Regions from separate parts of the Bacillus cereus group sp. BfR-BA-01316 genome, predicted to be linked through region 3. Evidence: riboswitches for the same ligand, from Rfam matches in the RefSeq annotation. Region 3 holds a riboswitch; each other region holds the start of a gene.

Region 1 (3,136 bases), on a different contig from region 3:
ATAGGTAATCAGGTGTTCTATATGTATATACATGTTGAACTATAATCTGTCGTTATATGTTTCAACTTAGTAGACATTACATTTTGGTGGTAAAATATTTCGTTTCTTTGATTATTTAGAATATTAACACTGGAAAGAACTATATGTCAATAATAAAAAACAGAGTATTAATTTCTTAAAATAATATATTAAGAAACAGATTTCCTTGTATCGGGGAATCTGTTTCTATTAATCTAATTTTCGATTTTTGCCCACTTGAAGTTTAACTGGCCTGCAAAGTCAACTTGCACAATTCCTTTTACATAAGAACGCTCTAGATAAGATTCTCCTTTTTGGTAAAGAGGAGCGATAACAGAGTCCTTAAATAATATTTTCTCTGATGCTAGTAACGCCTCCCAGCGAGCTTTTTCATCACCAGCCAAGGTAGTTTTAACTTTTTCAATTGTGTCATCAAACTCTTTATTAGAGTAATGATCTAAGTTGTAAGGGTTATTCGTCGTAAATAGTTCAAGGAATGTAATTGGATCAGCAAAGTCAGGGCTCCAACCGTCAATTCCAATTTCATATTCACCTTTTAATAATAATGAAACCTGCTGCTTACGTGGCTGAGGTTTTATATTAACTGTTAAGCCATCTAGGTTCTTTTCTAGTTGTTCTTTTAAAAATTCTCCTGTTTTCTTCTCAAGGTCACCGTCACTTGTTAATAGTTCTAATGTTATTTTTTCAGAACTAAGTTCTTGTTTTGCCTTTTTCCATAATTCCTTTGCGGATTTTGTATCTGTTTTCGTTAAGTCACCGTTCGCAGAGCGGAAGTCTGTTCCATCTGGCCCTTTCGCAAATTTTTTCGGAATGAGACTGTACGCTGGTGTAGAGCCATCATTCAATAGCGTATTTACAAAGGATTTTTGATCAATTGCTTTATCGATGGCTTGGCGTACAGATACGTTTTGCAGCACTTTGTTTTGTTGGTTCATACGTAAAAATTGTACGCCTACATTTGGACGTTCTTTAAAGTTCCCATCTTTTTTATACTTATCAACGAAATCAGATGTTAATTTTATACGGTCTAATTGTTTTGATTCAAATAAATTTACTTCCGTTGATTTCTCTTTTACAACGTTGAAATTGATTTCTTCGAGTTTGACATTATCTTTATCCCAATAGGTAGGGTTTTTCTTGAATTTAAAGCTTTGTTCATGCTTCCAATCGTTTAGTGTAAAAGCTCCGTTGTACAAGATTTTGTTATCTTCTAAAGCGTACTTATCACCTTGTGCTTTAAAAAATTCCTCGTTGATTGGTAGAAATGTTGGGAACGCCGTTAAGCTAATAAAGTATGGAACAGGACGCTCTAGTTCTACCTCAAACGTATGGTCATCAATTGCTTTTACACCAAGTTGATCGGCTGGAAGCTCTTTACTGTTAATTTTTTTAGCGTTTTTAATATCAAAGAATAAAAAAGCATATTCAGAGGCTGTTGCTGGATCAACAGCTCTTTGCCAAGCGAAGACAAAATCTTTCGCTGTTACAGGTGTGCCGTTCGACCATTTTGAATCTCGTAAATGGAATGTGTATTTCGTTTTATCGCTACTCACTTCATGAGACTTTGTGACACCAGGAACAGGTTTATTACCCTCGCCAAGATTGTATAAACCCTCAAATACGTTTCTCATTACTTGACCAGAATCAGTATCTGTAGCACGAGCCGTATCCATTGTTCGAATCTCAGTAGGTGAAGATAAGTTTAAAACTTGCTTACTAGGTGCCTCATCTTTTGCATTTGCTCCGCTCGCTTCGTTTTTATAACTACCGCAACCAGATAATAAAATACTTACTCCTACAACTGATGCAATACTGGGTACAAACTTCTTTTTCATTTGATTTTCCTCCTAAATAGTTAATAAGATTGGATGATGATGAGGGCAATGAAAAATAAAAAATCCCTCTTTTCGTATTGAGAAAGAGGGATTTTTACGTACAAGTTATGCACCCGTATATAAACGAAGTCCCTCATTCTATCTTTCAAGCATAAAGCTTGCAGGAAGTGGCACAGTATTCAAAATGAACCTGCTGCCGAGGTTTCAAAGGGCCAGTCCCTCCACCTCTCTTGATACAATGAGTAAACAAATGAATTTTATTAATTTTTGCGTTTATTTGATAATTCGAAATCTTACACCTTAGATAATGAAGTGTCAATCAAATGGGGTATAGTTTAAATTTTCAGTTTTATTAAAAATAAAAAAAACCACTGCATATGGCAGTGGTTTCCCTACTAGAAGTTAAAGTTATCTGGATCTGGACCAACGCGATGATTTTCATTTAAAGCTTGAATTGCTTTCATATCATCCGAGCTTAATTCAAAGTCGAAGATGTTTGCATTTTCAATAATGCGGTGTTCTTTAATAGACTTAGGGATTGTCACAACTTCATTTTGTAGATCCCAACGTAAAATAACTTGTGCAGTTGATTTATTATATTTTGTCGCAATTTCTTGTAATGTTGGATTATCCAGTAGTTGTCCTTGCATTAATGGTGACCAAGCCTCAAGCTGGATGTTATGTTCTTTACAGAAAGCATGTAATTCTTCTTGTGCTAAGCGAGGGTGGTATTCCACTTGGTTGACTATTGGCTTAATTTCAGCAATTTCAAATACGTCTTGTAAGTGGTGAATGTGGAAATTACTCACACCGATAGCACGAACACGACCATCTTTATAAAGCTGCTCTAAAGCTTTCCATGATTCAGTGTATTTTCCTTTTACAGGCCAATGTACTAAGTATAGATCTAAATATTCTAGACCTAATTTTTCTAATGTAGTTTCAAACGCTTGTAATGTTGACTCGTAACCTTGATCACTATTCCAAACCTTTGAAGTGATGAATAACTCTTCACGAGGAATACCAGATTCTTGAATTGCCTGTCCAACGCCTTCTTCGTTTTTATATATCGCAGCAGTATCGATACTACGGTATCCATTTTTTATAGCTGCTTTTACAGAATCAATTACTTCTGTACCATCTTCAACTTTAAAAACACCTAAGCCGAACCAAGGCATTTTCACGCCGTTATGTAATGTTGTATAGTCCTTTAAACTTGTTAAAGTCATATTAATTCCCCCTAGCTTTTTTATTGGTTGCTT
Region 2 (3,136 bases), on a different contig from region 3:
TAGTTAATTTGAACCGAGAAATATTTACCAAATATTACTATGTGTTATTTAAAACCAGCTAAACCCTATTAATATCGGGATAAACATGAAAATAGAAACAAAACAACGAGAAAAATTGACTTATTAGTCATATTTTTTAGTATTCATTTTGAGAATTTCCTGTATAATACAATTTGAAAGAAAATCTATGGTTCGACAAGAGAACACTCCTTTCGGTTTTGCTAACTGAAAGGAGTGTTTTTTTAGGTGGTTAAAAATTCTTCGGTACTCATTACATTTGCATATACTACATTTAAACTCGCTAAAATTGCATTGTGAATATAAACAGCTGGTATAGTAGCGTTTTTAAATGAAAGATCTTTTGTCGCACAAGCATCGTGTATAACGGTACAATGAAAGCTAAAATCAAAAGCAGCCCTTACTGTAGCATCAATACACATATGGGTCATCATTCCGCAAATTACGACGTGCTCAATTTCTGAACGTTGTAATCGCTCTAGAAGGTCAGTTTCTCGAAAGCTATTTGGATAGTGTTTCAGTATAACAGTTTCCTTTCTAAGTGGACGGACATTTTCGTGAATATGGACACCTTCTGTATTGGGTAGGAAAAAAGTAGCGTCATTTTTTATAGCTACATGTTGGATATGAAAAATAGGTTCGTTTCTAATTCTAAAATGTTGTAGTAGCTGACTAGCATATTCACTTGCTTCTACTGGATTACGTAATTCCATCTTTCCATTTGGAAAATAATCATTTTGAATATCGATGAGCAAAAGGGCTGTTTTCATATATTTATCTTCCTCCGATTTCATATTCAAATACTGTTATTCAATTAGTAGAGAAGATTCTCCTTTTTAAAAGTATGAGTGAGGAGGATTTTACATAACTATAAAAATTACTATTGTATTGTGATTTTTTATTTGAAAATTTTAATAGAGGGATAATTAATGTTTTTCTAAAAAATGTATTGACTCTTATTATTCTGAGTTCTATAATGACAATTAAATCGATACACTCTTATCCAGAGAGGTGGAGGGACTGGCCCTACGATACCTCAGCAACGGGTTTTTTAATACCGTGCTAATTCCAGCAAGCCTATAAAGGCTTGGAAGATGAGAAGATGTGAATGAGTACATATATAAGTGCTCTCCTTCTTATCTTTATTACTGATAAGAAGGAGAGCACTTTTTATTTTATCTCGAAAGCTCTACTTCAAGTTTTTACAGCATATAGGAGGGAAGAAAATGATTTCTTTTAACAATGTAAGTAAAGTATATGAATCAGGCGGACAATCAGTTCATGCCGTGGAGGATGTAACGTTGTCAGTTGAAAAGGGCGAAATTTTTGGCATTATCGGATTTAGTGGTGCAGGGAAGAGTACGTTATTACGTTTAGTAAATATGTTAGAAAGACCAACTGCAGGAACAATTTCAATAGATGATAAAGATATTACATCATTATCGGCGAAAGAATTACGGAAACTAAGACAAAGAATTGGAATGATTTTTCAAAGCTTTAATCTATTTAATTCAAGAACGGTGTTTGGGAACATTGCTTATCCATTAAGGTTAGCGAAATTGCCGAAGAATGAGATAAAAGAAAGAGTGAATGAACTACTAAAATTTGTTGGTTTAGAAGATAAAGCGAACTATTATCCAGAACAGTTATCAGGGGGGCAAAAGCAGCGTGTTGGGATTGCAAGAGCACTTGCGACATCACCAGATATTCTCATATGCGATGAGGCAACATCAGCTTTAGATCCGGAAACAACGACAGAAATTTTAAATTTATTAAAGAAAGTAAATAGAGAGTACAATTTAACGATTCTACTTATTACACATGAAATGCACGTTGTGAAAGAAATTTGTCACCGTGTAGCCGTTATGGAAAAAGGAAAAGTAATTGAAGAAGGAAAACTGTTTGATGTTTTCACACAACCAAAAACAAAGACAACTCAAAATTTTGTACGCTCTGTTATTAATGATCACTTACCAGAAAGTGTTCTAGCGAAAATTCAAAACGGAGGTCAGATTTATCGCCTGACTTTTACTGGGGAAGAGACAGGGCAGCCTGTACTATCATATATTGCGAAAAACTATAACGTCGATGTAAATGTTCTTTACGGAAATATTATTGAACTCCAAAATGTGCTATTTGGAAATCTTCTTGTAGAACTACAAGGTGAACAGAAAGAAATTCAAAAAGCATTACAACATCTAAGACTGCAAGTACAGCTGAAGGAGGTGGAAGCTCATGCGAGTTGATTGGAGTATATTTTGGCCTCGCATATTAGATGCGACAGGGGATACCCTCTTAATGGTAATTGTAACCCTTATATTTGCTACAATTCTTGGTATACCTCTAGGTTTACTTTTATACGTAACGAGAAAAGGAAACTTTTTAGAAAACAAATGGGTCTTTTCTATTCTTAATATCGTAATTAATACAATTCGTCCGGTTCCATTCATTATCTTTTTAGTAGCTTTAAGTCCGATAACAAGAAGTGTTATTGGAACGACGATTGGAACAGCAGCAATCTTCCCAATGACGTTAGTTGCATCAATTGGTATTGCTAGAATGGTTGAAACAAATCTTGTTTCTGTTCCGAAAGGGGTAATTGAAGCAGCACAAGCAATGGGCGCTTCACCACTTAGAATTGTTTTTGAAATCCTCGTGCCAGAAGCTTTAGCACCATTAATCTTAGGTGTCACGTTTATGACAGTTGGTTTAATTGAATTTTCTGCAGTTGCTGGGCTTGTCGGTGGTGGCGGTCTTGGTGACTTAGCAATGACATATGGTTATCAACGCTTTGATACGTCAGTTATGTTCGTAACGGTCGTTTTACTTATTATTCTTGTACAGGTAGCTCAAAATTTAGGAAACTACTTTGCGAAAGTCTTTTTACGCAGATCATAAAAAGGAAGAGGGGAAAAGAAAATGAAGAAAATTTTAGCATTTGCATTATCAGCGATTGTAGGAATTACAGCCTTAAGCGGCTGCACAGGTGGAGACACAAGTGCAGGAGCGAAAGAGAAAGTAGTTCGCGTAGGTGTAACTGGAACAGATGGAGACGCTTGGGAAATTTTAAAGAAAAAAGCTGAAAAAGAAGGAATTAAAATTAAACTGGTTGAGTTCT
Region 3 (3,136 bases):
TGAAGGACGATGTTTGCACCTTCTGTTAATGGTTGCTGTATATAAGGTGTATAGAACGTGTTATCTACAATAAGAAGTAGTCCGTGCCTTTTCGCTACACTTGCTACATTGGCGATATCAGTTACTTGCATTAATGGATTAGTCGGTGTTTCTATGAAAATAGCCTTCGTTTGAGATGTGATTGCTTGCTCAATTTGTTTAATAGATTGTGTATCTACGTATCTACATCGAATATTCCACTTGTCTTCATGTTCGGAAAATAGACGATATGTTCCTCCGTATAAGTCTTCAGATACGATAAGCTCATCTCCGGAACGGAATAGTGAAAGGACAAGGAGGACAGCCGCCATTCCTGAGCTACAGGCATACCCTTGCTCACCGATTTCTAAATCTGCAATTGCCTGTTCTAAAAGACCGCGAGTCGGATTTCCAGTTCTTGAATAGTCAAAGCCAGTAGATTTACCAATTCCTTCGTGACGATAAGCAGTTGAGAAATAAACAGGTGGATTAACAGTTCCTGTTGTAGCTTCGCTACGGTTCCCGATTTGTGCTAGTTTTGTTTCGATTGTTGACATGTGAAAATTCCCCCTTTTTAAAGTGAACGACTAAGTGAATTTAAAATAAAAAAAGCCTTCTAAGAAGAAGGCTTTCGGTTTGAATAGAGTCTTCTTCTCATCTGTCAAATCTTTCACAATTTGCTGGAATTAGCACCTTATTAACGAATGAATGTTAATGGTTGCTGAGGCGTCATAGGGCCAGTCCCTCTACCTCTCTAGATAAGAATGTTCGTATGAAATTTTTATTATGTTTTTAACTTTACAACAAAAGATAATTGAATTGCAACTTTATTTTAAATTATTTTTATTTTTCCGCAAGTGTCATTGACTTTTATTTTTGTGCATGCTAAATTTATTAAAAAATTAACAGACATTGTTAAAAGGGGAACGTATTTCCTTTTAGCTACATAAATAAAATAATAAAGACAAACTCTTATTGAGAGCGGTGGAGGGAAAGGCCCTGTGAAACCCGGCAACCTGCAAACTAAATGTTTGAAACGGTGCTAAAACCTGCAAAACGTGTGTTTTGCATAATAAGAGGAGGAACAATTATGTCCCCCTCTTCAAAGTGAAGAGGGGGTTTTTATATTGATAGAAATGAGGGAGATTCGTGAAATTACTAGATTTATTATCAAAAGGAATTGTAATAGGTGATGGAGCAGTTGGAACTTTATTACATTCGCATGGTTTACAAAGTAGTTTTGAAGAATTGAATTTGTCTGATCCGGACTTAATTATATCGATCCATAAACAATATGTAGCTGCTGGAGCGGATGTTATTCAAACGAATACGTATGGTGCGAATGAAGCGAAACTCCGCATGTATGGTCTAGAAAATCAAGTTGTCCAAATTAATAAAGCGGCAGTGAATATTGCGAAAGCATCGGTAACAGAGCGGAATGCAATTTTAGGGACAATTGGAGGTATGAAACATATTGGTGCTGTTACAACGACTGATATAGAGCGAGAATTTATGTTACTTGAGCAGGCAGGTGCTTTACTAGAAGAACAGGTTGATGGATTACTATTAGAAACTTTTTATGATGAATTTGAATTATTGCATGCCGTTAAAGTATTGCGTAAACAAACGAATATTCCGATTGTTGCTCAGTTAGCGTTACATGAGGCAGGTACGACTCAAAATGGGAATGATGTCAATGAAATATTAAAACAGCTTTTAGATTACGGTGCCAATGTTGTTGGATTGAACTGTCAACTGGGGCCACTTCATATGACGGAAGCTTTCAAAATGATATCGATTCCTCAAAATGGCTATTTATCAGCATATCCGAATGCAGGTCTTCCGAATTATGTGGAGGGGCGTTACGTATATGAGGGAAGTCCAGCATATTTTGAAGAGATGACACCAAAATTTATTGAACAAGGTATTCGTTTATTAGGTGGTTGTTGTGGTACTACCCCGGAACATATTGAAGGAATGAAACGTGCTATTGCAAATGTTGTACCTGTAATAGCAAAGGAGACGATTCAAAGGCCTACAGTGGTCCATACACATGAGAAGCGTTCGAGAGCTCATGTTACTCTCGCAGAGAAGGCAAAGAAACAAACGACAGTTGTAGTGGAATTAGATCCACCGAAAACTTTAGACACGCAGCGATTTTTTGAAGGGGCAAGAGCACTGAAAAGGGCTGGAGCGGATGCTATTACTCTAGCAGATAATTCATTAGCATCTCCTCGCGTTTCGAATATGGCTATGGGTGCATTATTAACGAAGCATGATATTCCGGTATTGACGCATTTAACGTGTAGAGATCATAACGTCATTGGACTGCAGTCTCATTTACTTGGATTATCAGCATTAGGTATGGAGGAAGTGTTAGCTTTAACTGGTGATCCAGCGCGCGTTGGTGATTTTCCAGGTGCAACTTCTGTATATGATTTGTCATCTATAGAGCTAATTAAAATGATTAAAGAGATGAACGACGGTCGCTCTATTTTAGGGAAATCAATTGGTCCGGCAACAAGATTTTCTGTCGGAGGGGCATTCAATCCTCATGTAAGGCATTTAAAAGCAGCGGTAAAACGAATGGAACGAAAAATTGATGCTGGAGCAGAATATTTCTTAACTCAGCCAATTTATGATGTAGCTTTAATTAAAGAAGTATACGAAGCGACAAAGCATTTGGAAGAACCTATCTTTATTGGAATTATGCCGTTAGTAAGTAAGCTGAACGCAGATTTTCTTCATTTTGAAGTGCCAGGTATTACTCTCCCTGAAGAGATAAGACAAAGAATGGATGGACATGAAACGAAAGAGGCAGCCATAGAGGAAGGAATTCGTATTTCACAAGAATTGATCGATGCGGCGATGAAATACTTTAACGGTATTTATCTTATTACACCGTTTTTAAAATATGAAATTACAGAACATCTCGTGAAATATGTGAGAGAAAAGCAAGAAGTGAAAGAAGGTATTAATTGATGAAACGAATAGAAGAGAGATTACAACATGAAATTTTAATATTAGATGGTGCAATGGGAACGATGATTCAGCAAGAAGATCTAACGGCAGAAGATTTCGGAGGAGAAGAATACGAAGGTTGTAATGAATATTTAGT
Region 4 (3,136 bases), on a different contig from region 3:
TGTATGTATATATAGATGTCGTGAGCAACACTGTATACGCTACAATTACAACCGCTATTTTTCTTTTTTTCAAATGGCACTCTCCTCGTTTGAAATTCTAATCTCACTAGTACTTCTCTCTATTCTTATTGTACCTACTTTCTTAAAAGGAAAATACTACACTCTAAAAAAGAACTATCTTTCTTTTACTTATTATGAAGTGAAACCATAAGCATGATTAAAAAAACATTTAAATATGATGTAGAGGAAAATAACTTAATTCAGGAGGTTGCTATGAAAGCAATTATTTGCACAAAATACGGGCCACCTAACGTTCTCAAGCTTCAAGACGTAAAGAAACCTACTCCTAAAAAGAATGAAGTATTAGTTAAGATTCACGCAACAAGTGTAACAACTGGCGATTGTAGAATGCGAAGCTTTAACTAGTCCACTTTTATTTTGGATTCCTATGCGACTTGTATTAGGGCTTAGAAAACCGAGAAAACCTATACTTGGAGTAGAATTAGCTGGAGAGGTTGAAGAAATAGGAACAGATGTGACTCAATTCAAAAAGGGAGATCACATCTTTGCATTAACAGGACTTAACGTTGGTGGTTATGCTGAATACACATGTGTACATGAAAGCGGATTGATAGCATTAAAACCTACCAATGTGACGTATGAGGAAGCTGCAGTTATTCCTTTCGGCGGAACTTCAGCATTACATTTTTTGAGAAAAGGACACATAAAAAAAGGACAGCAAGTACTTATATATGGCGCCTCCGGATCAGTAGGTACCGCCGCTGTGCAACTTGCTATATATTTCGGCGCGACTGTTACAGCTGTTTGTAGTAATTCAAATTTTGAGCTAGTAAAATCTTTAGGGGCTGATAACGCAATTGATTATACGAAAGAAGATTTTACTGAACGAGGCGAGTGCTACGATATAATATTTGATGCAGTTGGAAAGTATAAAAAATCCCTTTGTGAAAAAGCATTAACGCCTAATGGAAAATACGTATCTGTTAATGGAACAATGGCAAAGGTCAGTAAAGACGATATGAGCCTATTAAAACAACTAGCTGAAACAGAAAAGCTAAAACCTGTTATTGATAGAACTTACCGATTGGAAGAAGTTTCAGAAGCTCATACGTATGTAGAGATGGGACATAAGAAAGGCAATGTTTCGATTACCTTAAAATAAAATATATTCAGAAAATAATATTGACAATTCTTTTTGTAAGATTTACTATTAGTACCATATTTAAAAACTAAATACACATACTCTTATCAAGAGTGGCGGAGGGACTGGCCCGATGATGCCCGGCAACCGAGCTTATAACGTATAAGCTAAGGTGCTAATTCCTGCAGAACGATTTTCGTTTTGGAAGATAAGAGAGGAACCTATTTCGTCTATTCGGCACCTCTCTTATTTTTGAGAGGTGCTTTTTATTTTAGAACGCATATTAAGGAGGAATTATAAATGAAAAAGGTATTATTAAGTATTGTAAGTGGAGCTGTATTATTGTTAGGCGCATGTGGTGCTAATTCTGATAAAGAGGTAAAAGCATTAGATGAGAAAAAGATTACCGTTGGTGTAACAGGCGGACCGCATGAACAAATTTTTGAAAAGGTGAAAGAAGTTGCAGCAAAAGATGGCCTCCAAATCGATGTAAAGATATTTAATGATTATGTAGCACCAAACGTATCTTTAGATGAAAAAAGCCTCGATGTAAATAGCTACCAAACTAAATCTTATTTAGACGTATTTAAAGCTGAACGTAATATGAAATTAACTGAAGTATTTTCCACAGTAACATTCCCTATGGGTATATACTCTAAAAACTTAAAAGATGTAAAAGAATTAAAAGAGGGCGACGCAATTGCTGTCCCAAATGACCCAACAAATGAGCTGCGTGCTTTAAAGCTATTTGAAAAAGCAGGGGTTTTAAAAATCGATCCAAAAGCTACAGAAAAAGCGACTGCAAAAGATGTAATTGAAAATCCAAAAAATTTAAAAATTATTGAATTAGAGGCATCTCAATTACCAACGCAGCTAAGTGAAGTAAAGGCGGCTGCGATTAATACAAACTTTGCATTAGGTGCAAAATTAAGTCCCGCAAAAGATTCTATTTTCCGCGAGGGAAAAGATTCACCCTATGTGAACTGGGTCGTTGTTCGTACTGAAAATAAAGATGATGCTGTTGTAAATAAATTAAAGAAAGCTTATCAATCTAAAGAAGTAAAAGATTTCATTGAGAAAAAATTCGATGGTTCTGTTTTACCGTCTTGGTAGGAGCTGACTATAATGATTGAATTGAAAAATATTTCCAAAGTATTCTCAACAAAAAAAGGGAATGTTGAGGCTCTTAAACCAACTTCCCTTAAAGTAAAGAAGAGCGAAGTATTTGGAATCATCGGATATAGCGGCGCTGGTAAAAGTACATTAATTCGCTGTGTAAATTTATTAGAAAAACCAACGACAGGAAATATCATTGTAAACGATCAAGATTTAACAACCTTATCGACGAAAGAACTCGCAAAAGCGAGACAAAAAATCGGCATGATTTTTCAAGGATTCAATTTACTTAAAACCGTTACCGTTTATGAAAACATCGCACTACCCTTACGTCTATCTGGTCTTCCAAAAAATGAAATTGAAAAAAGGGTAGAAAAGTATTTACGCATTGTTGATCTCTTTAATAAAAAAGATGCCTATCCAAGTGAATTATCTGGTGGTCAAAAACAACGTGTAGCGATCGCCCGCGCACTATCTCATGAGCCTGAAGTTTTATTAAGTGATGAAGCAACAAGCGCATTAGATCCGGAAACGACCGATTCTATTCTTGATTTATTATTAAAGATCAACGAAGAAATCGGAATTACGATTTTGCTAATTACACACGAAATGAATGTCATCCAGCGTATATGTGACCAAGTTGCTGTAATGGAACATGGATCTGTCGTTGAAAGTGGAACCGTAAAAGATATTTTCACAAATCCACAACATGTAACAACGAAGAAATTTGTAAATAGCGCATTTGCAGCTAAAATTCCAGAAGAGGTACAGAAAGAGCTACAAAGTACTGGAGAAATCGTAACACTTTCATTTATTGGAACCTCTTCAGGAGAACCCGCGTTAGCTGTTGCTACAAAA

The links. A riboswitch is a leader RNA that binds a small molecule or an ion and turns the genes downstream of it on or off. The one in region 3 is predicted to bind S-adenosylmethionine.
Positions count from the first base shown of each region.
Region 1: it holds a riboswitch for S-adenosylmethionine, as region 3 does, so the genes downstream of both, MR071_RS14555 (peptide ABC transporter substrate-binding protein) here and MR071_RS02270 (bifunctional homocysteine S-methyltransferase/methylenetetrahydrofolate reductase) in region 3, are expected to answer to the same signal.
Region 2: it holds a riboswitch for S-adenosylmethionine, as region 3 does, so the genes downstream of both, MR071_RS10455 (methionine ABC transporter ATP-binding protein) here and MR071_RS02270 (bifunctional homocysteine S-methyltransferase/methylenetetrahydrofolate reductase) in region 3, are expected to answer to the same signal.
Region 4: it holds a riboswitch for S-adenosylmethionine, as region 3 does, so the genes downstream of both, MR071_RS14645 (MetQ/NlpA family ABC transporter substrate-binding protein) here and MR071_RS02270 (bifunctional homocysteine S-methyltransferase/methylenetetrahydrofolate reductase) in region 3, are expected to answer to the same signal.

Region 1 covers NZ_JAKUGX010000017.1:54,128-57,263, reverse strand. The annotation lists gene MR071_RS14555 (peptide ABC transporter substrate-binding protein) at 234-1,874, opposite strand; SAM riboswitch class I at 2,010-2,114, opposite strand; gene MR071_RS14550 (aldo/keto reductase) at 2,270-3,103, opposite strand; gene proC (pyrroline-5-carboxylate reductase) at 3,105-3,136, opposite strand, start outside.
Region 2 covers NZ_JAKUGX010000010.1:25,212-28,347, forward strand. The annotation lists gene MR071_RS10450 (cysteine hydrolase family protein) at 243-812, opposite strand; SAM riboswitch class I at 1,015-1,119, shown strand; gene MR071_RS10455 (methionine ABC transporter ATP-binding protein) at 1,245-2,264, shown strand; gene MR071_RS10460 (methionine ABC transporter permease) at 2,254-2,916, shown strand; gene MR071_RS10465 (MetQ/NlpA family ABC transporter substrate-binding protein) at 2,938-3,136, shown strand, end outside.
Region 3 covers NZ_JAKUGX010000002.1:110,001-113,136, reverse strand. The annotation lists gene metI (cystathionine gamma-synthase/O-acetylhomoserine thiolyase) at 1-575, opposite strand, end outside; SAM riboswitch class I at 670-783, opposite strand; SAM riboswitch class I at 988-1,097, shown strand; gene MR071_RS02270 (bifunctional homocysteine S-methyltransferase/methylenetetrahydrofolate reductase) at 1,168-3,000, shown strand; gene metH (methionine synthase) at 3,000-3,136, shown strand, end outside.
Region 4 covers NZ_JAKUGX010000017.1:73,193-76,328, forward strand. The annotation lists gene MR071_RS14635 (FAD-binding oxidoreductase) at 1-73, opposite strand, end outside; partial or broken gene MR071_RS14640 (NAD(P)-dependent alcohol dehydrogenase) at 274-1,183, shown strand; SAM riboswitch class I at 1,264-1,377, shown strand; gene MR071_RS14645 (MetQ/NlpA family ABC transporter substrate-binding protein) at 1,463-2,275, shown strand; gene MR071_RS14650 (methionine ABC transporter ATP-binding protein) at 2,288-3,136, shown strand, end outside.